3 regions of the Bradyrhizobium sp. BRP20 genome follow, and region 3 is predicted to be linked to each of the others. Evidence: predicted binding sites of a transcription regulator. Region 3 holds the regulator's gene; each other region holds the start of a gene.

Region 1 (7,876 bases), on a different contig from region 3:
CGGTCCGGGGTGATCGACCAGGTTCACTCCGTCTAGGGTTAAGGGGCCATAGCTCAGCTGGGAGAGCGCTTGCATGGCATGCAAGAGGTCGGCGGTTCGATCCCGCCTGGCTCCACCAGCCTTCGCTGGCTTCGCCAGCTACGGCTCGGCAAGCCAGCTCCGCTCCCTCGTGGCGAAGCTAGCGAAGGCTGCCGCGGCGATGTCGGGATCACTGACGACCTCCGCGCCCGACTGGCAAAGCACAATGCTGGCGAGGTGCCCCACACTTCGAAATACGGACCTTGGCGGCTCAAGACTTACGTCGCATTCAGCGACGAGAAGCAGGCCGTCGCATTCGAAAAGTACTTGAAGTCAGCATCAGGCCGCTCCTTCGCCAAGAAGCGGCTTTAGCCCCTACTCCCCGATCACCGCATTCAGCCGATCCCTCAGCGCGACGATCTCGTCTTTCATCGCGACCAGCTCCGACACCGAGCAGTCCGATGCCGCCAGGATCGATTGCGGCACGCTGCGGGCCTTTTCCTTCAGCGCATGGCCCTGCGGCGTCAGGGCGATCAGAACCTGGCGCTCGTCCTCACGCGAGCGGGTGCGCCTGACGAGATGGGCGGCCTCGAGGCGCTTCAGCAGCGGCGTCAGCGTGCCCGAATCCAGGAACAGCTTCTCGCCGATCTCCTTGACCGGCACGTCGTCGCGCTCCCACAGCACCAGCATGACCAGATATTGCGGATAGGTCAGGCCGAGCCGATCGAGCAGCGGCTTGTAGACACGGTTAAAGGCGTGCGTAGCGGAATAGACCGCGAAGCAGATCTGGTTGTCGAGACGAAGCGGGTCTACCGCCGTTGATTTCCGGGCCATGAAGAATCCTGCGCGTTTCTCCCATTCTGGGCCCGGCCGGCGCCAGATTCAATTGCGAACAATTAAATGTGAGGCGCGACGAATTAGATTGCGCGCAATCTAATTGTCTGCGATAAAGCTTACACCCCAACCCGGAAAGACCCGAGGAGACGACAATGTCTGTGAACGTCCTCTACAAGACCAGCGCCAAGGCCACCGGCGGCCGCGACGGCCATGCTGCGACCCTCGACGGCGCGCTCGACGTCAAGCTCACCACGCCGAAGGAGCTCGGCGGTGGCGGCGGCGCTGGCAACAATCCCGAGCAGCTGTTTGCGGCCGGCTATGCCGCCTGCTTCATCGGCGCGATGAAGTTCGTGGCCTCGCAGGGCGGCCCGAAGGTGCCTGCCGACGCCTCGGTCACCTCGACCGTCGGCATCGGCCCGCGCTCCGAGGGCGGCTTCGGCCTCGATATCGACCTCGCGGTCTCGCTGCCGGGCCTTGCCCGCGCAGACGCCGAGGCGCTGGTGGCGAAGGCGCATCAGGTGTGCCCGTACTCCAATGCCACGCGCGGCAATGTCGACGTTCGCCTGACGGTGGTCTGATCGGCAGCGCGGATTGGCTGGCCCGGGAATCCCCCCTCGGGCCGGCCGCATCCGAGGGAATTTGCCACCCCGCGGCATGGCTGCACGGCGGCGCATGCGGCTCCACGCTCGGCGCCATTGCTGGCGCAAACAAACCTCGCTAGGCCTGTGAGCCAATGATCGACACAGGGAAGCGAAGGCATGACTGAAGCAGCAACGGGCGCCATGAGCGGATTGCGCGTCATCGATCTCACGCGCGTGCTCGGCGGTCCCTACTGCACCCAGATCCTCGCCGACCACGGCGCCGACGTGATCAAGGTTGAGCCGCCCGCGGGCGACGAGGTGCGCGAATGGGGCCCTCCGTTCCACGAGGAGGATGCGGCCTATTTCGTCGGCATCAACCGCAACAAGCGCTCGATCGGCCTCGACCTCGCCTCCGAGGGCGGCCGAATCGTGCTGCTCAAGATGCTGGAGACCGCCGACGTCCTGATCGAGAATTTCAAGCCGGGCACGCTGGAGAAATGGGGCATCGGCAACGACGTCCTCAGCAAGAAATATCCCCGCCTCGTGCATTGCCGGATCTGCGGCTTCGGCGCCGACGGCCCGCGCGGCGGCAACCCCGGCTATGATGCCATCATCCAGGCCATGACCGGCATGATCGCGGCGACCGGCTCGCCCGAGAGCGGGCCAATGCGGATCGGCGTTCCCTTGGTCGACATCACCACCGGACTTTATGCGGCGATCGGCATCCTGATGGCGCTGTCGGAGCGGCAGCGGTCGGGCAAGGGCCAGTTCCTGGAGACGACGCTGTACGAGACCGGCCTTGCCATCATGCATCCGCACACCGCGAATTATTTCATGCATGGCAAGCCGCCGGGTCTCACCGGCAACGAGCATCCGAACCTCGTGCCTTACGCGATCTTCCCGACCAAGACCGACAACATCTTCATCGGCGTCGGCAATGACGGCACCTTCCGCAAGCTGGCGAAGGAGATCGGCAAGCCCGAGCTCGGCACCGATCCGCGCTTTGCCCGCAACAAGGACCGCATCGCCAATCGCGAGGCACTGCGCGCCGAGCTTGCCGCCGTGTTCAGCCAGCACGAGGCCGAGCCGCTGTGCAACCGCCTGCTCGCGGCCGGCCTGCCTGCAGGTCCCGTGCAGAAGATCGACCAGGCGTTGACCAATCCGCACACGATCGCGCGTGGCGATATTATCGAGAAGGACTGGTACAAGGGCGTTGCCTCGCCGATCCGGCTCGACCGCAGCAAGCCGAGCCTGCGCCGCGTGCCGCCGAAATTCAGCCAGCATGCGGCCGAGGTGCTGGGCGAGTTCGGCTACTCCAAGGCCGAGATCGACGCGATGGTCGAAAAAGGCACGGTCTGCGGTCCCGAGCGGAAACGCTGAGCTAAGGCGAGCGTCAACGGTGGTGCGCTCCCTCTCCCGCTTGCAAGTGGGAGAGGTTCGGAGCCCGCGGCACGATAATGCCTCATCTCAATGCCGCACTGCGGCGCGCGCACGCATGTGCAGCGCGAACGAGTTGGCTGACGGCTCCGTCTTGGCCTATTTGACAACTTCCCATTTGGCCGCGCTTGCTGCTTTCGTTTCTCCCGCTTACACAGTCATGTGAACGTCATATGGCGCTGCTAGCGCAAGCGCTTCTTTAGTGACGGGCAAGGGAGGTTCTTGATGGCTCTTCGACATTTTGGCACGGCGGCGGCCGTCGCACTCACAATTGGTCTCGGCGCGTCGCCGGCGCTTGCCGTGACCGAAATCCAGTGGTGGCACGCGATGACCGGCGCCAACAACGACGTCATCGTCAGGCTCGCCAACGATTTCAACACCACGCAGAGCGACTACAAGGTGATCCCGACCTACAAGGGCAACTACGCCGACACGATGAACGCCGGCATCGCCGCGTTCCGCGCCGGCAACGCGCCGCACATCATGCAGGTGTTCGAGGTCGGCACCGCCACCATGATGGCAGCGACCGGCGCCGTGAAGCCGGTCTACAAGCTGATGGCCGAGACCGGCGAGAAGTTCGATCCGAAGGCCTATCTGCCTGCGATCACCGGCTATTACTCGACCTCGAAGGGCGAGATGCTGTCCTTCCCGTTCAACTCGTCCTCGACCGTGATGTGGGTCAACCTCGACGCACTGAAGAAAGCGAATGTCGAGGTGCCGAAGACCTGGCCCGAAGTGTTCGACGCCGCCAAGAAGCTGAAGGCGGCCGGCCACGCCACCTGCGGCTTCTCCAACTCCTGGGTCACCTGGGTCAATCTCGAGCAGCTCTCCGCCTGGCACAACGTGCCGCTCGCCAGCAAGGCCAACGGCCTCGACGGTTTCGACACCGTGCTGTCCTTCAACGGTCCGCTCCAGGTCAAGCATCTCGAAAATCTGGTCGAGCTCCAGAAGGACAAGACCTACGACTATGCCGGCCGCACCAACACCGGCGAAGGCCGCTTCACGTCGGGCGAATGTCCGCTCTACCTGACCTCGTCCGCGTTCTTCGGCAACGTCAAGGCGCAGGCCAAGTTTGCCTTCACCGCGGTGCCGATGCCCTATTACCCGGACGCTAAGGGCGCGCCGCAGAACTCGATCATCGGCGGTGCCTCGCTCTGGGTAATGGGCGGCAAACCGGCGGACGATTACAAGGGCGTCGCCAAATTCTTCTCCTTCCTCTCGGACACCGATCGCCAAGTCTACATCCACAAGGCCTCGGGCTATCTGCCGATCACCAAGGCGGCCTATGAGAAGGCCAAGGCGGATGGCTTCTACAAGGACCAGCCCTATCTGGAGACGCCGCTGCTCGAGCTGACCAACAAGGAGCCGACCGAGAATTCGCGCGGCCTGCGCCTCGGCAACATGGTGCAGCTCCGTGACGTCTGGGCGGAGGAGATCGAGCAGGCGCTGGCCGGCAAGAAGACCGCCAAGCAGGCGCTGGACGCGGCCGTCGAGCGCGGCAACACCATGCTGCGCCAGTTCGAAAAGACCGCCGTGAAGTAAGGCGACAAGCGGCAGGCCGGTCGCCCGGCCTGCCGCGCTGGGGCATCATGCAAAAGCAAGCCATTTTCCAATCGAAGCTGTTGCCCTATGCGCTGGTGGCGCCGCAACTCGCGATCGTCCTGATTTTCTTCTACTGGCCGGCCTTGCAGGCGATGATCCAGTCGTTCCTGCTGCAGGACGCCTTCGGCCTGTCGACCAGCTTCGTCTGGTTCGAGAACTACATCGAGCTGTTCAAGGAGCCCGCCTATTTCGAGGCGATCCTGCGCACCTTCTTCTTCTCATTCGCGATCGCGGTGTCGTCGCTGTCGTTCGCGCTGCTGCTGGCCGTGATGGCAGACAAGCCGCTGCGCGGCTCGATGCTCTACCGCACGCTGCTGATCTGGCCCTATGCGGTGGCGCCGCCGGTCGTCGGCGTGCTCTGGATCTTCATGCTGCATCCCTCGCTCGGCGTGCTCTCGCGCTACCTGCGAGCGCTGGGGATCGACTGGAATCCGCTGCTCGACGGCGACCAAGCCGCAGCGCTGATCATCCTGGCCGCCGCCTGGAAGCAGATCTCCTACAACTTCCTGTTCTTCCTCGCCGGCCTGCAGAGCATCCCCAGAAGCGTGATCGAGGCGGCTGCGATCGACGGCGCCCGCCCGATGCGCAGGTTCTGGACCGTGATCTTCCCGCTGCTGTCGCCGACCATCTTCTTCCTCCTGGTCGTCAACATCGTCTACGCCTTCTTCGACACGTTCGGCATCATCGACACCATGACCCGCGGCGGTCCGGGCAAGTCGACGGAGACGCTGGTCTACAAGGTCTATACCGACGGCCTGCTCGGCGGAAACCTCGGCAGCTCCGCGGCACAATCGGTGATCCTGATGATCATGGTGATCGTGCTGACGGGCATCCAGTTCCGCTTCGTCGAACGCAAGGTGACCTACTGATGGTCGAGGAAGAAGGCTTTCGGCGCTACATTGCCCATATCATCCTCTGGATCGGGATCGCGATCGTCGCCTTCCCGGTCTATCTCGCCTTCGTGGCGTCGACCCAGGAGAACGCGGTAATCGCCAACGGGCAGATGTCGCTGCTGCCGGGTGGCCATTTTCTCGAAACCTACTACCAGACCATCTTCGTGGGCACGAGTGGCTCGACCCGCGAGCCGGTCGGCAACATGATGCTGAACTCGCTGGTGATGGCGCTGCTGATCGCGCTGGGCAAGATCGCGATCTCGATCATCTCGGCCTATGCGATCGTGTACTTCCGCTTCCCGTTCCGGATGTCGATCTTCTGGCTCATCTTCATCACCTTGATGCTGCCGGTCGAGGTCCGCATCTATCCGACCTACAAGATCGTCGCCGATCTGCACATGCTCGACAGCTATGCCGGCCTGTCGCTGCCGCTGATCGCATCGGCCACCGCGACGCTGCTGTTCCGCCAGTTCTTCATGACCGTGCCGGACGAGCTGCTGGAAGCCTCGCGCATCGACGGCGCCGGCCCCTTCCGCTTCTTCTGGGATACGCTGCTGCCGCTGTCGCGCACCAACATGGCGGCGCTGTTCGTGATCCTGTTCATTCTCGGCTGGAATCAATATCTCTGGCCGCTGTTGATCACCACGCGCGACGACATGCAGACCATCCAGATCGGCATTCGCAAGATGATCACCACCACCGACGCGCTGACCGAATGGCCGATCGTGATGGCAACCGCCGTGCTGGCCATGCTGCCGCCGGTGTTCGTCGTCGTCGTCATGCAGAAATTGTTCGTGCGCGGCCTGGTCGAGACGGAGAAGTAGAGACTTATGGCCAACGTCACCCTGCGCAGCGTCCGCAAAACCTATCCCGGCGGCTTCGAGGCCATCAAGGGCGTCGACGTCGATGTCGGCGACGGACAGTTCTGCGTGCTGGTCGGCCCCTCCGGCTGCGGCAAGTCCACGCTGCTGCGCATGGTCGCGGGGCTGGAGACGGTCACCGGCGGCGAGATCGACATCGGCGGCCGCGTCGTCAACGGAGTAGAGCCCGCCGATCGCGACATCGCGATGGTGTTCCAGAACTACGCGCTCTATCCGCATATGAGCGTCTACAACAACATGGCCTATGGCCTGCGCAACCGCGGCATGGCCGAGGCCGAAATCAAGACCCGCGTCGAGGAAGCCGCGCGTGTGCTCGAGCTCTCCGCCATGCTGGAGCGCAAGCCGCGCCAGCTCTCCGGCGGCCAGCGCCAGCGCGTCGCCATGGGCCGCGCCATCGTGCGCCAGCCGAAAGTCTTTTTGTTCGACGAGCCGCTGTCCAACCTCGACGCCAAGCTGCGCATCGCGATGCGGGTCGAGATCCGCAAATTGCAGCGCCGGCTCAACACGACGTCGATCTACGTCACCCATGACCAGCTCGAGGCGATGACGCTGGCTGACATCCTCGTGGTGATGAACGGCGGCCAGGTCGAGCAGGTCGGCAATCCGCTTGATATCTACGAGAAACCGGCGACGACCTTCGTCGCCTCCTTCATCGGCGCGCCGCCGATGAACTTGATGTCGACGCGGCCCGAGGAGATCCGGTCGCAGCTCGCCGGCAGCGCCGCGGCCGATGCCGGCATCGTCGGAATCCGCCCGGAGGATTTCGTCATCACCGACGAGACGCCGGCCGGCGGCCTCGCCCTGCCGCTCACCGTCGAAGCCATCGAGCGCGTCGGCGCCGAGACCTTCGTCTACGGCTCCCGCGAGCAGGAGGACCAGCGCGTCGCCGCCACGCCCGGCGAGCTGCCGCCCGGCGAGGTCATCGTCCGCATTCCCGGAACCCAAGCGCCCGCCATCGGCGCGAGAATCCGCGTCGCGGCGGTGCGGGCCAAGCTGCATCTGTTCAGCGACGACGGGCGGACGCGGCTCAAGGGCTGAGCAGCTCCGGGGCCCGACGACAAAAGTGCGAAAACAACCCCATGCACAGTAGAAGGGGCTCTGTTTTCATTAGGGAATATTCAGCGACAGGATTCGTCATGCCCGGGCTTGTCCCGGGCATCCACGTTCTTCGTGCCGTGAGCAAAGTTCGTGGATGGCCGGGACAAGCCCGGCCATGACGAACCGCGAGCATCGGAGCGGGCAATACCCGTCCACAGCCTCCCCCGCTACCTGCTTGAACCCACAGGGGAACATGCCCATATTGCTGATCAAGGGGCGCCGCTCGCGGGCCCTGATGCACCAAAGTCGCTTCGAGAGGACTTTGTAAACTATGTCTCGTGTTCCAACGCTCTCCAGTCCCTTCCTGCTGGGCTTTGACGAGATCGAGCGCGTGCTCGATCGGGTCGTCAAAGGCGCCGACGGTTATCCTCCCTACAATATCGAGAGGTGCGACCGCACGGACGGCCAGCCCGAGCGTTTGCGCATCACGCTGGCGGTCGCCGGATTTACGCGCGACCAACTCGATGTAACCATTGAGGAAAACCAGCTCGTGATCCGCGGGCGGCAGCAGGACGACAAGACCCGGCAA
Region 2 (7,876 bases), 770 kb from region 3:
CAGCCTCGTCACCGCCCGCTCGGCGCGCCGGCGCGCGGTGGTGAGGTCGCCGCCGAACATCGTGATCAGCGGTGCCTTGCGCCGGCGCGCGTGGAACAGGGTTGTGCCCTCGCGTTGCCGCGCGGACGCGGGCCTCAGATTGACGCCGCAGACCGTCCGGACCACGTCGGTCGGGGCGACGCGCTCGCGGAAGTAGCGGCTCGCCGCTTCGCAGAGATAACCGACATCGGCCCCTCGCACCGCCACGATGGCGGGGTCGCCGGTGAAATCGTGCGTGACTGTGCCGATCAGCGTGAACGCGCGCTCAAACGGGCTTGCGAAGATCAGTCGGCCGTCGCTGTTCTGGAACACGTAGACATTGTCTGAATCGAACAGCCTGGGCACGATGATCTGGCTCATCTGCATGGCCGTCGCGGCGGGCTGCGGCTGGCGCAGGACGGTCTCCGCGACGATCGAGGTCCAGCCGCCACTGGTATTGGCCAGCGCCCTTGCTGTAACGGAGCGGCGGTGGCCGCGATCGACCACGGCGAGCCGCCAGATGTCGGTTCGGTCGGCACGCACGCAGCGCGCCCCGGTCCGGATCGTCGCACCACGCTCGGCGGCGTCCAGCGCCGTGAGCACGACAAGCCGGGAATCGTCGACGATACAGTCCGAATATTCGAACGCCGTGCCGAACGGGCGCTTCAGCGCGTTGCCGACCGGGTGATGGGTGATGTCGAGGGTCGTCGATCCGGGCAGGCCGCTCCGGCCGGCGAGGACATCATAAAGAAACAGGCCGGCCCGCAGCAGCCACGGCGGACGCTCGTCCACATGTGCAGGAATCACGAAACGCATCGGCCGCACCAGATGCGGCGCGATGGCGAGCCAGGTCCGGCGCTCGGCCAGTGCCCGGCGCACCCGCCAAAAGCCGCGGCGCTCCAGCACCGAGAGATCGCCGTGGATCAGCCGCGGTGTGGCCGACGACGCCGCGCCGCCGAGATCGCCCTGCTCGAACAGGATCACCCGCAGGCCGCGGCCCGCCGCATCGCGGGCGAGGCTGACGCCGTTCAGGCCGCCGCCGATGATCGCGAGGTCGTAATCCGCCATGAAGCCGTCGAATGGGAGCGAAGCACTCCCATCCACTAGAGCGATTTCCGTTCCGATGAAATCGGAACGGTGGCTCTAGATTCATATTCTGACGCGTTTTCTTGACGCGAGCCGCTGTCCACTTCGCTCGAAAACGCTCTAACCGGTCTTCAGCGCAAGCTCCATGGCTTCGGCGCGGCCGACGAGCCCGGCATATTTGCCGATCGGCAACGGCTTGCCGAGCAGATAGCCCTGCACCCCGTCACAGCCTTCCTTGGCGAGGAAGGCGAGCTGGTCGAGCGTCTCGACGCCCTCGGCGATGATCGACATTTCGAGGCCGTGGCCGAGGTCGATGACGGCGCGCACGATCGCCGCCGATTGCGGGTTGCGGCCGAGATTGATGATGAAGGCGCGGTCGATCTTGATCTTGTCGAACGGGAACGCCTGGAGATAGCTCAGCGAAGAATAGCCGCTGCCGAAATCGTCCATGGAGATGCGCACGCCGAGCGCCTTCAGGCGGCGCAGCAGCGCAAGGCCGCGATCGAAATCCTCGATCAGAACACCTTCGGTGATCTCGAGCTCGAGCCGGCCGGGTGCGAGGCCCGTCTCGATCAGGATCGAATGGACGAGGCCGACCACGTCGCCGTGCATGAACTGCGCCGGCGACAGATTGACCGCGACCTGCAGCGGCTTCGGCCAGGACGCCGCCTCGCGGCAGGCCTCGCGCAGGATCCACTCGCCCATCTCGACGATGAGGCCGCTCTCCTCGGCGATGGGAATGAACTCGGCCGGCGAAACCTGGCCGCGCACCGGATGCTGCCAGCGCGCCAGCGCCTCGAAGCCGATGATCTCGCTCTCGGCGACGCTGTGGCCCGCGGCCCCCTGCGGCTGGAAGGCGAGCGAGAGCTCGCCATTCTTGACCGCCATGGAGAGGTCCTGGTGCAGCACGCGGCGGTCGCGGATCTGCTGGTCCATCTCGGGCTGGTAGAGGCTGATCGTGCCGCGCGACTTCTGCTTGGCGCGGAACAGCGCCGCGCCGGCATTGGCGAGCAGCGAGGCGCCATCGGTGCCATTGTGGGGAAAGACCGACATGCCCGTGGTGATGCCGGCGCGGACCGGCCGGCCGTCGATCTGAAAATCCTTCGCGACGGCTTCGCCGATCTGCTGCGCCAGCGCGAGGCCGGCCTCGGGCTGCTTGCCGTCGATGATCAGGCCGAACTCGTCCCCGGACAGGCGCGCCACCACGCCGCCGCGTGCGGAATCCTGGAGCCGATGGGCGACCTCGATCAGGAGCTTGTCGCCGAGCGCATGGCCGAAGACGTCGTTGACCTCCTTGAGGCCGTCGAGGTCGACGCAGAGCACGGCGAACTCCTCGTCCGTGCCCTCGCAAGCCTCGATCATCTGAGTCAGCGCCTGCAGGAAGGCCGCGCGATTCGGCAGATCGGTGAGGCCGTCGTGATAGGCCATGTGCGCCATGCGCGACTCGGTCTGCCGGCGGTCGGTGACATCCTCGTGGGTCTTGATCAGATATTGCGGCTCGCCGGCATCATTGACCACGGTGGCGCGGCGGGTGAGGAACAGCCGCAGGCCGTTCTTGGTAGAGATCGGATGCTCCTCGGTGATCATCCCGCGCTTCTTGATCGCGGCCTCGTCGCGCGCGACGATCAGCCTGGCTTCCTTGGCGTTGAAGATGTCGGACGCGGTCAGGCCGGTGGCTTCCTCGCGCCTGCGGTTGAGGATCGTCTCCGCGCTGCGGTTGGCGAGCAGATAGCGGCCGTCCTTGACCTGCTCCACGATCAGCGCAACCGGGATGTTGTCGACCACGAGCTCGAGGAACTTCTTGGTGCTCTCCAGCTCCTGCGACAGCGAGCGGCGGTCGGTGATGTCCTCGAACAGGATGAGCAGAAATTCGGGCTTGTTGCTCTCGTTGCGGACCACGATCCGGATCGAGGCGACCATGCGCCGCGCGCCGGCACGATCCACCTCGAACTCATTGCGGTGCTGGCCATCCGGCGAATTGAGCGCGGCCTGGTCAGCGGCCTCGATGCTGGCCGCCGAGGCCGACGCAAACAGCTCCCGTGCATTCCTGCCGACGGCGAAGTCCCGCGACAATCCCCAGAACTTCTCATAGGCGCTGTTGGCGAAGATGTAGCAGCCGTCCTCGATGTTCTTGGCCGCCACGCAGGCCGGCACATGATCGAGCACCGATTCCAGGAACTGCTTGGTGGAGGCGAGCTGCCGCGACAGGTTGCGCTGCTCGGTGACGTCGAGATGGGTCGCCACCGAGCCGCCGTTCGGCAACACGAAATACTTCACCAGGATAGCCCGTCCGTCCGGCAGTTCCGTGGTCAGGCCATTGGCGCTCGATGCCTTCCGGTAAAATTCGTCATCGGTGACGCCGAGCACTCCGCGCTCGCGGCGCAGCCTCAGGATGTCGCAACCGGTCATGTTGGGCCGGAGGTCGGATCGCGTCAGGCCATAGATCTCGAGATAGCGGTCATTGCAGAAGATGACGCGGCGCTGCGCATCCGTCATCACCACGCCCTGGTTGAGGTTGTTCATGGCGGAGGAGATGAAGGCGTTGCGACGCAGCTGCAAACGGCTGGACCGGCGCAGCGAGGAATGGATCCACAGCCCGATCGCGGCGAGGAACGAGCAGACCACGATGCCCGCGATGAGGGCTTCCCAGATCACGCCGGGATCAAGCCTGGTGAGATCGCCCGGAACGGCAAGGCTGTCCGATGCCGCAAAGGCGCGCGCAGGCGCGCCCGTAACGGCCAGGCATAGGAGGGCGTGCACAGCAATCCAAAGCGTGCTGCCCACGTGCCAGTTCTTCTCAGCCATCAGCCACCCGCGATTTCAACGTCGGATTGTCTGGCTTCGCGGGTTTGGATCGGGTAAACGCCTGTGGGCACAACAGAATAATGTGACATAAAATGCGGCAATTGCCCTGACATGATAAACGACTTCTTAACGGAAGCCCCGCCTGCGCCGCCGCATCCGGACCGTGCGCCACCGGTGCTTCCAACTGGTATCCTGCACAACCATGGATAGGGTCGATTGCGTCGTCATCGGAGCCGGCGTGGTCGGGCTCGCGGTGGCCCGGAAGCTCGCCCAGGCCGGGCGCGAGGTGATCGTGCTGGAGGAAGCCGAGGCGATCGGCACCGTCACCTCCTCGCGCAACAGCGAGGTGATCCATGCCGGCATCTACTACCGGGCCGGGAGCTGGATGGCGCGCATGTGCGTGGCAGGCAAGCACGCGCTGTACCGCTACTGCGCCGAGCGCGGCATCCCGCACAAAAATTGCGGCAAGCTGATCGTCGCGACCAGCCCGAAGGAGACCGAGAAGCTGCAATCGATCAAGGCGCATGCCGAGGCCAACGGCGTGCTCGACATGCAGCTGCTCTCGGGCGAGGCCGCACGCGCGCTGGAGCCGGCGCTCGCCTGCGACGCCGCGCTGCTGTCACCGTCGACGGGCATCATCGACAGCCATTCCTACATGCTCTCACTGCGCGGCGAAGCCGAGGACGCCGGCGCAGCTTTCGCGTTTCACACCCCGCTGATCCGTGCCAAGGCGGCGGCCGGCCTCATCGAGATCGATGCCGGCGGCGAGGCACCGATGACGCTGCAATGCAACCTCCTCGTCAACGCCGCGGGGCTGTCGGCAACGCATGTGGCGCGCAACATCGACGGCATGCCGCTGGACCGGATTCCGCCGGCCTATCTCGCCAAGGGAAACTACTTCAGCTGCAACGCCAAGGCGCCGTTCTCGCGTCTGATCTATCCGGTGCCGGAGCCCGGCGGCCTCGGGGTGCACTTGACGCTGGACATGGCAGGACAGGCGCGCTTCGGGCCTGACGTCGAATGGATCGAGACGATCGACTACGAGGTCGATCCGTCACGCGCCGAGCGCTTCTATCCCGCGATCCGCAAATACTGGCCGACGCTGCCTGACGGCGCGCTGATGCCGAGCTATTCGGGCATCCGCCCGAAGATCGTGCCGCCGGCCGTGGCCACGCAGGATTTCTTGATGCAGGGCCCGCGCGATCACGGCGTTGCAGGCCTGATCAATCTGTTCGGCATCGAATCGCCGGGACTGACGTCCTCGCTCGCGATCGCCGATCACGTCGCCGAGCTCGCAGATATCGACAGTGTTTCGAGAAGCGGATAAGTGTGCGCGTCGAGAGCCACGGGTCCAAGCAAGAGTGAGCGCCGCACAACCGTGTTGCACGGTACACACCTTGCAGCAGGGATGAGCACGGATGCTCTCATCCCTGCGTGAAGGACGTGATCAACTCTACACTGTCACGGGGGTTACTAGTGGAGCGTGTCGCCAGATTGCTTCAGACGCTCGATCTGGTCCTTGACCATCAACTTCCGGCGCTTCAACTCAACAATTTGCAGGTCGTCTGTTGAAAGGTGCACGAGAGCTTCGTGCAATTCGTTTTCGAGAAGTTTGTGCTTCCGTTCCAATTCAACGAGATGTGCCTGAATTGTCATTCGAAACCTCCTCGGTAGGGTTGAACCTTTAGGATTCGATCCGGACAACCAAGTCTACATCACCGATTCGTCCTGTCGATGGGTATCCGTCGTTGCAGCGTCATTTTTGAAAGTTCATATGTAACGAAGCGTGACTAAGGGAACCACGCCGGAAAAATCCATGATATCAATACGCCGACGCACCGCCGCAGCTCCCTGCAGAAATATGTTGCTGGAGATCGGGGACGAGGGATCGCAGATCGCTTGCGATCACGCGGCGCAAGGACGATAATTTCCACAGGGCATCCACAGCCCGGATCTCACGCCTATCGGTTTTCGGCCACCGCAGACATGACCAATGAAGATGAGCGTGAGCTCGAAGCCGAGCTCACCCGGTTGCAGCAGGAACACCGAGATCTCGATGCGGCGATCGATGCATTGCATCAATCGCCCGCCCCCGACCTGTTGCGGTTACAGCGCCTGAAGAAGCGCAAGCTGTTGTTGCGCGACCGCATCGCGTTCATCGAAGACCAGATCACCCCCGACATCATCGCCTGACCGTGAGCCGGTCTTGCGCGGCGCCCCGCCGCTTCCGAATCCGCTTGACTCAATAAGAACAAAATAGGAACATTCGCGGGCGCCCCACCTCAGAGAACGCTCAAGGACAACACACGAGGACAACGCAGATGTCGGCAACCGCCCTTTTCGACAACAGCCATTACGAACAGGCCTGCGATCAGGCGATCGCGATGTGCGACGGCAATCTGCGCAGCACCATCAAGGCGCTGATCATGGCCAACGAATATCTGGAAGCCGAGCTGGAGGAATTGCAGGCGGCGATTTCAGCCGGCTGCATTCCGGAGATCTCGCGCAGCAAGATGCGGAGCAAGAGCAGCGCCGCATAATCTTCAACCTTGGAGCAACGCCATGTCGGATGTGACCTATTACGTTGCAATGCCCTTCTTGATCGATGACGACGGATCACCCGTCGCAGGCGCTGCAGAGGAGTGTCAGTCCTCGACGGCGGCGCTGCGACGCGCAGAGATGCTGGCGCGCGGCGCCGGCCATATCGGCGCGATCGCGTTCAGCCGCAGCGGCGATCCCATGACCGGCGAATTCGGCGACGCGACGCTGCTGCGCAAGTTCGGCAACGTGCCGGAAGATCTTGCCACCCTCTAGACTAGCGCTCGCCGCCGACCAGCCTGATCCGCGGCTCGTGCCGGCGGCTCGCCTTGCGCACATACATGGCGGCATCCGCCTCCTCCAGGGCGCGGCCTGCAGCGGATTGCGGACCGAGCAGCGCGACGCCGGCCGAGGCGCCCGCGGCCACGTGCTGGCCGCGAAAAACGAATGACAATTCGTCGATCGCCTGCTCCAAGGCCGCAGCCTTGACCTTCGCATCGGTCTCGCTGAGATTCCAGAGCAGCAGCGCGAACTCGTCGCCCCCGAGCCGGCCGACCACGTCGGAGGCGCGGACCTGTCGCGTCAGCGTGGCGACAATCGCCTTGAGCACCTCATCGCCGGCGGCATGACCGAAGGAATCGTTGATCGGCTTCAGCCGATCGACGTCGAGCACGATCAGCGCCCCGCTGGCGCGGTAGCGCTTCATATAGGCGATGGCGCGCGCGAGCTCGCGCTCGAAACCGCGCCGGTTGGGAATCCCGAGCAGGAAATCGGTATCGGCGGCCGCCTCGAGCTCCGAGATCCGCAGCAGGGCCGCCTTGAGCTTGCTCCTGAGGCCGCGGATGATCGCCTTGCCGTCATCGGCAGCCGGCGCTCTGCGCAAGGCCGGTTTGGCCGCGCGGCTCGAAACGGCTTTGGATCGGGCGGCGCTCATGTTCCGGCCCTTTCTGGCCTTCGCAGGGCTCGCCCTTTTCGGTTTCTTCATGGGCATCCTGCTCAATGAAGGCTTGCGGGGATTCACCAAGACAGGATAGTGGATTCCCTTCTCCTTGCCACCGCCTTGCGAGCCGCCGGCCGGAATCATTAATCTGGCCTATCTCTCTGTTTTTCTGGGCACAATTGACGTCATGACCGCGCCGATCGCCATCATCATGGGAAGCCAGTCGGACTGGGACACGATGCGGCACGCCGCCGACACGCTTGACGCGCTCGGCATTGCTGCCGACAGCCGCATCGTCTCGGCCCACCGCACGCCCGACCGGCTGTTCGCATTCGCCAAGGGTGCCAAGGCCGCAGGTTACAAGATTATCATCGCCGGCGCCGGTGGCGCGGCCCATCTGCCCGGCATGGCGGCGGCGCTGACGGAACTTCCCGTCTTCGGCGTTCCCGTCGAATCCAAGACGCTCAAGGGCGTCGATTCGCTCTATTC
Region 3 (7,876 bases):
AAGGCCGAGCAGCTCGAGAAGGACGGCCTCGTCCAGTGGCCGATGGTGATGGGTGCCATCGTCCCCGTCGTTAACATCGAGGGCGTGAAGCCGGGCGAGCTGGTGTTCGACGGCGAGACCCTGGCCAACATCTATCTCGGCAAGATCACCAAGTGGGACGATGCCGCGATCAAGAAGCTCAATCCCAGCGCGAAGCTGCCGTCAGAAGCCATCACCGTTGTCCGTCGTTCGGACGGCTCGGGCACCACCTTCAACTTCACCAACTATCTCTCCAAGGCCAGCGCGGACTGGAAGAGCAAGGTCGGCGAGGGCACCGCGGTCGAGTGGCCGGTCGGCGTCGGCGCCAAGGGCAACGAGGGTGTGTCGGGCAACATCAGCCAGACCAAGAACTCGATCGGCTATGTCGAATACGCCTATGCCAAGCAGAACAAGCTCACCCACACCGGTCTCGTCAACAAGGCCGGCAAGCCGGTGCAGCCGACCGTCGAGGCCTTCCAGGCGGCCGCCTCCAACGCCGATTGGTCCAAGGCTCCCGGCTATTACGTCATCCTGACCGAGCAGCCCGGCGAGAAGTCCTGGCCGATCACGGCGGCGACCTTCATCCTGATGCACAAGTCCGCCACCGACAAGGCGGCCGCGCAGGAAGCGATCAAGTTCTTCCGCTGGGCCTTCAAGAACGGCGGCAAGATGGCCGAGGAGCTCGACTACATTCCGATGCCGGACAGCGTCGTCCAGCAGATCGAGAAGACCTGGGCTGCCGAGATCAAGAGCTAAGGCGCTATATGTGTCCCGGACACGGTTCCGGGGCGCTGCAAGATCTCCGCTCCGGATCGGCCTCCTGCCGCATCCGGAGCGCGCCACCAACAACAAGCGTACATAAAACGGGTATAGGGGATCGGCGTGGCTGAGATGGCTGTTGAGAGCAATGTGATTGATGCTGCCGGTCCATATGATCGCGCCAAGGCCTTGAGCGCGTTCAAGCTCGGCGACGTCACCTTCTACTGGATCACGCGGTTGTCCGCGATCTCGGTGCTGCTGATCCTCGGCGGCATCATCATCTCGCTGATCGTCGGCGCCTTCCCGGCGATCCAGGAGTTCGGCATCTCCTTCCTGTGGACGCAGCGCTGGGCGCCCTCGGCCGATCCGCCGGTGCTCGGCGCGCTCGGGCCGATCTACGGCACGCTCGTCACCTCCTTCATCGCGATGCTGATCGCCATTCCCGTCGGTCTCGGCATTGCGATCTTCCTCACCGAGCTCTGCCCGCAATGGCTGCGGCGCCCGATCGGCATGGCGGTTGAGCTGCTCGCCGGCATCCCCTCGATCATCTACGGCATGTGGGGCTTCTTCGTGCTCGGCCCGTTCCTGGCCAACACCTTCCAGCCTTTCATGATCAGGGTGTTCGACGGCGTCCCCGTGCTGGGTGCGATCTTCGCAGGGCCCCCGTCCTATCTCAGCCTGTTCAACGCCGCGCTGATCCTCGCCATCATGGTGCTGCCCTTCATCACCTCGATTTCGGTCGACGTGTTCAAGACGGTGCCGCCGGTGCTGAAGGAAGCCGCCTACGGCGTCGGCTGCACCACCTGGGAGGTCGTCCGCAGCGTGGTGATCCCCTACACCCGCGTCGGCATCATCGGCGGCGTCATGCTGGCGCTGGGCCGGGCGCTCGGCGAGACCATGGCGGTGACCTTCATCATCGGCAACTCGTTCCGGATCTCCTCGTCGATCTTCGCGCCGGGCACGACGATTTCGGCGGCGATCGCCTCCGAATTTGCCGAGAGCGACGGCCTGCACCAGTCCGGCCTGATCCTGCTCGGCCTCCTGCTGTTCGTGCTGACGTTCTTCGTGCTCGCTGCCGCCCGTTTGATGCTGCTGCGCCTCGAAACCAAGGCCGGGAAGTGAAGCCATGAACCCGATCTATTCGCGCCGCCGCCGCTGGGACATCATCATTCGCGGCCTCTGCATCGCAGCCGCCGCCTTCGGCGTCACCTGGCTCGCGCTGATCCTGGTCACGCTGCTCTACAACGGCCTGGCCGGGCTCAACCTCCAGGTCTTCACAGCTGACACGCCGCCGCCCGGATCGACCGAGGGCGGCCTGCGCAACGCCATCGTCGGCTCGTTGATCATGACCGTGATCGGCGTCGGCATCGGCGCGCCGCTCGGCCTGTTCGCCGGCACCTATCTCGCCGAGTACGGCCGCAACGACAAGCTGACCTCGGTGATCCGCTTCATCAACGACATTCTCCTGTCGGCACCCTCGATCATCATCGGCCTCTTCATCTATGGCGCGGTGGTGGTGCCGATGCGCGGCTTCTCGGCGATTGCGGGCGCGCTGGCGCTTGCCGTCATCGTGATCCCGGTCGTCGTGCGCACCACCGAAGACATGCTACTGCTGGTGCCGAATCCGTTGCGCGAAGCTGCCAGCGCGCTCGGCCTGCCGCGCTCGCTGGTGATCAAGCGTATCGCCTATCGTGCCGCGCGCTCCGGCCTCATCACCGGCGTGCTGCTGGCGACCGCCCGAGTCGCCGGCGAGACCGCGCCGCTGTTGTTCACGGCACTATCGAACCAGTTCTTCAGCCTCGGCCTGAACAAGACGATGGCGAACCTGCCTGTCACCATCAACAACTTCGTGCAGAGCCCCTACGAGTATTGGAAGCAACTCGCCTGGAGCGGCGCGCTGTTGATCACCCTGACCGTGCTTGCCCTTAACATTGGCGCGCGCATCCTTGGCGCCGAGAGGACTGCAAAATGAGTGAAATGTCTGTTTCCGTCAGCGCACCGACCGTTCATCCCGGCTCGCAGCCCCTGCCCGAGGCGCCCGCCAAGGTCACGGCGCGCAACCTCAACTTCTACTACGGCGACCACCACGCGTTGAAGAACATCAACCTGGCGCTCGGCACCAACCGCGTCACGGCGTTCATCGGCCCGTCCGGCTGCGGCAAGTCCACCCTGCTGCGCATCTTCAACCGGATGTACGACCTCTATCCGGGCCAGCGCGCCGACGGTCAGCTGTTGCTCGACCATACCAACATCCTCGACCCCAAGCTCGACCTCAACCTGCTCCGCGCCCGGGTCGGCATGGTGTTCCAGAAGCCGACGCCGTTCCCGATGACGATCTACGAGAACATCGCCTTCGGCATTCGTCTCTATGAGAAGATCTCCAAGTCCGAGATGGACGACCGCGTCGAGAAGGCGCTGCGCGGTGGCGCGCTGTGGAACGAGGTCAAGGACAAGCTCAATGCCTCCGGCCTGTCGCTCTCCGGCGGCCAGCAGCAGCGCCTCTGCATCGCCCGCACCGTCGCGGTGCGGCCCGAGGTGATCCTGTTTGACGAGCCCTGCTCGGCGCTCGACCCGATCTCGACCGCCAAGGTCGAGGAGCTGATCCAGGAATTGTCCGAGAACTACACGATCGCGATCGTCACCCACAACATGCAGCAGGCGGCGCGCGTTTCCGACAAGACCGCCTTCATGTATCTCGGCGAGTTGATCGAGTTCGACGACACCAGCAAGATCTTCACGTCGCCGAGCGATCGGCGCACGCAGGATTACATCACCGGCCGGTTCGGCTGAGGAGACGGAACATGGGTTCTGAACATACCGTAAAGGCTTTCGACAGCGACCTTCAGGAGCTCACCCGCCTGGTCGCCGAGATGGGCGGCATCGCCGAGCGCATGATCGTCGATTCCGTCGACGCGCTGATCCGCCGCGACGTCGCGCTCGGCCAGCGCGTCGTCGCCACCGACGTCGAGCTCGACGCGCTGCAGAAGCGCATCGAGGAGCGCGCCGTGCTCACCATCGCCCGCCGCCAGCCGATGGCCGTCGACCTGCGCGAGATCGTCGGCGCGATGCGCGTTGCGACCGATCTCGAGCGCATCGGCGATCTCGCCAAGAACATGGGCAAGCGCGTCGCGGCGCTGGAGACGGATTTCCATCCGCTCAAGCTGTTCCGCGGCCTGGAGCACATGACCGACCTCGTGCAGCAGCAGGTCAAGTCGGTGCTGGACGCCTATGCCGCGCACGACCTGCCGGCGGCGATGGCGGTGTGGAAGGGCGACGAAGAAGTCGACGCCATCTGCACCTCGCTGTTCCGCGAGCTCCTCACCTACATGATGGAGGATCCGCGCAACATCTCGTTCTGCATCCACCTGATGTTCTGTGCCAAGAACATCGAGCGGATCGGCGACCACGCCACCAACATCGCCGAGACCGTGTTCTACATGATCGAGGGCCAGGCGATCACCGACAAGCGGCCGAAGGGCGACATGACGACCTTCGCCACGACGGTGCCGAACACCTGACGACTTAAGGAGCTACGACCACATGGGCGCACGCATTATGGTGGTTGAGGACGAGGAAGCTCTCACCGAGCTTCTTCGCTACAACCTCGAAGGCGACGGCTATGACGTCGAGACGGTGATGCGCGGCGATGACGCCGACACCCGCCTCAAGGAGCACATTCCCGATCTGATCGTGCTCGACTGGATGCTGCCGGGCCTGTCAGGCATCGAGCTGTGCCGGCGGCTTCGGACCCGCCCCGAGACCAAGCAGCTGCCGATCATCATGCTCACCGCGCGCGGCGAGGAGAGCGAACGGGTGCGCGGGCTCGCGACCGGCGCGGATGATTATATCGTCAAGCCGTTCTCGGTGCCGGAGCTGCTTGCGCGCGTGAAGGGCTTGCTCAGGCGCGCGAGCCCCGAGCGCCTCGCCACCGTGCTCGCCTATGGCGATATCGAGCTCGACCGCGACAAGCGCCGCGTGGCGCGCTCGGGCCGGCCGATCGATCTCGGTCCGACCGAATATCGCCTGCTGGAGTTCTTCCTGGAGCATCCCGGCCGCGTGTTCTCGCGCGAGCAGCTGCTCGACAGCGTCTGGGGCCGCGACATCTACATCGACGAGCGCACCGTCGACGTGCATATCGGCCGCCTGCGCAAGCTGCTCAATCTCGGCCGCGAGCAGGACCCGATCCGCACCGTCCGCGGCGCCGGCTACGCGCTGGACGATCGCTTCGCGAAGGCTGAGCAGACATAAAGCGCCAGCGACAGCTGGTTTGGCGAACTGCGGCGCCGATCTCGACCGTCATCCCGGGGCGCGCGCAGCGCCAGCCCGGGATCTCAGCGCGAGCGCTTGCGCTGTTCGCGATTAGCCACAGGACGTGGTTTGGCGAAGACTCGGAGTGACCATCTCGCGCAACGATTGCGCCCCGCGGTTACGGATCCCGCATTCGCGGGGATGACACCGAGCGATTGGGAGCCGTCATCGTGTGACGGCTGCAGTCTTGGCGATCAAGCTTGGCGATCAAAGCTTGGCGATCAGGGAATTCCGCAAGCTCACCGCGTGCCCGGTTTCGGTGCTGCGCGACGGCGGTCCGCTGCGGGCTGATAGGCCACGCGCGAATGCTGGGCGCAGTAGGGCAGGCCGGAGAGCGCCTTGCCGCCGCAGAAGAAGAAATCCGGGCTCGAGGGATCGCCGACCGGCCAGTGGCAGGTCGCCTCGTTCAATTCCAGCAGCGACAGCCGCTGGCTCATCGGCACAACGTTGTCGTAGGTAACCGGCTCGGCTTCCAACTCGACCTCGAAGGCCTGCGCCAACGCGGTGTTGCCGCGCGCGACGGGGCGGGTCACCCGCATCATATGCTGCGCGGGCCGTGCCTTGCGCGGCCGCGGCGCTGCCGATGAAGGGCTCTTGGCGCGGCCGGACAGGCCGAGCCGGTGCACCTTGCCGATCACGGCATTGCGGGTCACATTGCCGAGCTCCGCCGCGATCTGGCTGGCCGAAAGTCCGGCCTCCCAGAGCTTCTTCAGCTGCTCGACGCGATCATCGGACCAGGTCAAAACCGTCATTGCACCCTTTCCCTCGCTGCGCGCCTGCCATCCTGGGGCCTTCGCAGCGAATGCTTTAGCCTTGAAAAACCCGTGCCGTCAGAATCCCTTAAGGCTCGCCGGGCGCGCTCAAGACGCCCGAACGTTTACGCCGGTACATGAGGACTTCTGGGATCAGAACTGCTGCACGAGATGTCGTATCTGACAGTCCAAACGCTACAATATGGCGTGACTCCCGCGCAAGAGTCCGCCGACTCGCTTCCACATGTTCCGTGGTGAAAAACCCGCAAAATCGGCACCGCAAGACTACGGAATCAGCGTTTCGCGAGGCTTTCCGGGCGGCATTGACACCCGTCTTGCCAGGCATAAGATAGTGCCACGTGCCGCCCTTAAAAGGCGGCACGTTTCGTTTTCCGGGGCCGGTCGATGGTGCGTCGCGCAATGCATGCCTCACACCGTCCGCAACATTCAAGTGACGTCATGACTAACAGCGCAGCGCCGCATTTGCTCCCCGTTTTCGCCAGGGCCGACCTCGGTTTCGAGCGCGGCGAAGGCTGCTGGCTGATCGCGACCAACGGCGATCGCTATCTCGATTTCACCTCGGGTGTCGCGGTGAATGCGCTCGGCCATGTCCATCCCGCGCTGGTCAAGGCGTTGCAGGAGCAGGCGACCAAGCTCTGGCACATGTCGAACCTGTTCCAGAGCCCTGACGGCGAGAAGCTCGCAAGCCGCCTCTGCAATGAGAGCTTTGCGGACTTCGTGTTCTTCTGCAATTCCGGCGCCGAGGCGCTGGAAGGCGTGATCAAGCTGGTGCGCCACCATCACTTCTCCAAGGGGCATCCGGAGCGTTACCGCATGATCACCTTCGAGGGTGCCTTCCATGGCCGCACGCTGGCGACGCTCGCCGCCACCGGCTCTGCGAAATATCTCGAGGGCTTCGGTCCGCCGATGGACGGCTTCGATCAGGTGCCGCACGGCGACCTCGACGCCGTGAAGAAGGCGATTGGTCCGCACACCGCCGGCATTCTCATCGAGCCGATCCAGGGCGAGGGTGGCGTTCGTTCTGCACCTCACGCCTTCCTGAGGGCGCTGCGCGAACTCTGTAACGAGCGCGGCCTGTTGCTCGCCTTCGACGAGGTGCAGACCGGCATGGGCCGCACCGGCGAGCTCTTTGCCTACAAGCGCACCGGCGTCACACCGGATGTGATGTCGCTCGCCAAGGCGCTCGGCGGCGGCTTTCCGATCGGCGCGGTGCTGGCGACCGCGGACGCGGCGGCCGGCATGGGGCCCGGCTCGCACGGCTCCACCTTCGGCGGCAATCCGCTCGCGATCTCGGCTGCCAACGCCGTGCTCGATGTCATGCTCAAGCCCGGCTTCTTCGACCACGTGCAGAAGATGTCGCTGCTGCTCAAGCAGAAGCTCGCCTCCGTGATCGATCGTCATCCCGAAATCGTCAGCGAGGTGCGCGGCGAGGGCCTGCTGATCGGTATCAAGGCGGTGGTGCCCTCGGGCGATCTCGTCGCGGCGCTGCGCGCCGAAAAGCTGCTCACCGTCGGGGCCGGCGACAATGTCGTGCGCTTCCTGCCGCCCCTGATCGTCACGGAAGCGGAGATCGAGGACAGCGTCGGCCGGTTAGAGCGCGCCTGCGCTGCGATCTCCTCCAGCCAGACCAAGCGGGCGGCAAGCTGATGAGCACGACGCCCAACAAAGCTCCCAAGCACTTCCTGGACATCAACGAGCTGCCGCTCTCGGAGCTCAAGAGCATGCTCGCCGCCTCTTCCGCCATGAAGGCGAAGCAGAAGGCGCAGCAGCCGGTCAGGCCGCTCGAGGGCAAGACGCTGGCGATGATCTTCGAGCGTCCCTCGACCCGCACCCGCGTCTCGTTCGACGTCGGCATGCGCCAGCTCGGCGGCGAGGCGATCATGCTCACCGGCGCCGAGATGCAGCTCGGCCGCGGCGAGACCATCGCCGACACCGCGCGGGTTCTGTCGCGCTATGTCGACGCCATCATGATCCGCATCCTCAACCATGATGCGCTGCTGGAGCTTGCGGCCAACGCC

What was found. The regulator PhoB, encoded in region 3, activates phosphate uptake and scavenging genes when phosphate is short. The targets are predictions, from matches to a motif close to TGTCATNNANCTGTCAT.
Region 1: the regulator PhoB is predicted to act here: its motif matches at 3,030-3,046, upstream of ugpB (sn-glycerol-3-phosphate ABC transporter substrate-binding protein UgpB).
Region 2: the regulator PhoB is predicted to act here: its motif matches at 5,653-5,669, upstream of I6F33_RS04220 (YdcH family protein).

Annotation. Positions count from the first base shown of each region.
Region 1 is NZ_JADYVY010000009.1:91,957-99,832, forward strand. It holds tRNA gene I6F33_RS21700 (tRNA-Ala) at 43-118, shown strand; gene I6F33_RS38630 (GIY-YIG nuclease family protein) at 79-390, shown strand; gene I6F33_RS21710 (MarR family winged helix-turn-helix transcriptional regulator) at 394-852, opposite strand; gene I6F33_RS21715 (organic hydroperoxide resistance protein) at 1,008-1,433, shown strand; gene I6F33_RS21720 (CaiB/BaiF CoA-transferase family protein) at 1,614-2,816, shown strand; gene ugpB (sn-glycerol-3-phosphate ABC transporter substrate-binding protein UgpB) at 3,099-4,415, shown strand; gene ugpA (sn-glycerol-3-phosphate ABC transporter permease UgpA) at 4,463-5,344, shown strand; gene ugpE (sn-glycerol-3-phosphate ABC transporter permease UgpE) at 5,344-6,192, shown strand; gene I6F33_RS21740 (sn-glycerol-3-phosphate import ATP-binding protein UgpC) at 6,199-7,287, shown strand; gene I6F33_RS21745 (Hsp20 family protein) at 7,619-7,876, shown strand, end outside.
Region 2 is NZ_JADYVY010000001.1:880,085-887,960, reverse strand. It holds gene I6F33_RS04235 (glycerol-3-phosphate dehydrogenase) at 1-1,086, opposite strand, end outside; gene I6F33_RS04230 (EAL domain-containing protein) at 1,225-3,909, opposite strand; gene I6F33_RS04225 (NAD(P)/FAD-dependent oxidoreductase) at 4,112-5,236, shown strand; gene I6F33_RS04220 (YdcH family protein) at 5,383-5,565, opposite strand; gene I6F33_RS04215 (YdcH family protein) at 5,896-6,102, shown strand; gene I6F33_RS04210 (hypothetical protein) at 6,231-6,449, shown strand; gene I6F33_RS04205 (hypothetical protein) at 6,472-6,723, shown strand; gene I6F33_RS04200 (GGDEF domain-containing protein) at 6,725-7,432, opposite strand; gene purE (5-(carboxyamino)imidazole ribonucleotide mutase) at 7,575-7,876, shown strand, end outside.
Region 3 is NZ_JADYVY010000001.1:105,715-113,590, forward strand. It holds gene pstS (phosphate ABC transporter substrate-binding protein PstS) at 1-774, shown strand, start outside; gene pstC (phosphate ABC transporter permease subunit PstC) at 910-1,899, shown strand; gene pstA (phosphate ABC transporter permease PstA) at 1,904-2,749, shown strand; gene pstB (phosphate ABC transporter ATP-binding protein PstB) at 2,746-3,567, shown strand; gene phoU (phosphate signaling complex protein PhoU) at 3,579-4,295, shown strand; gene phoB (phosphate regulon transcriptional regulator PhoB) at 4,318-5,025, shown strand; gene I6F33_RS00505 (GcrA family cell cycle regulator) at 5,325-5,837, opposite strand; gene I6F33_RS00510 (aspartate aminotransferase family protein) at 6,297-7,505, shown strand; gene argF (ornithine carbamoyltransferase) at 7,505-7,876, shown strand, end outside.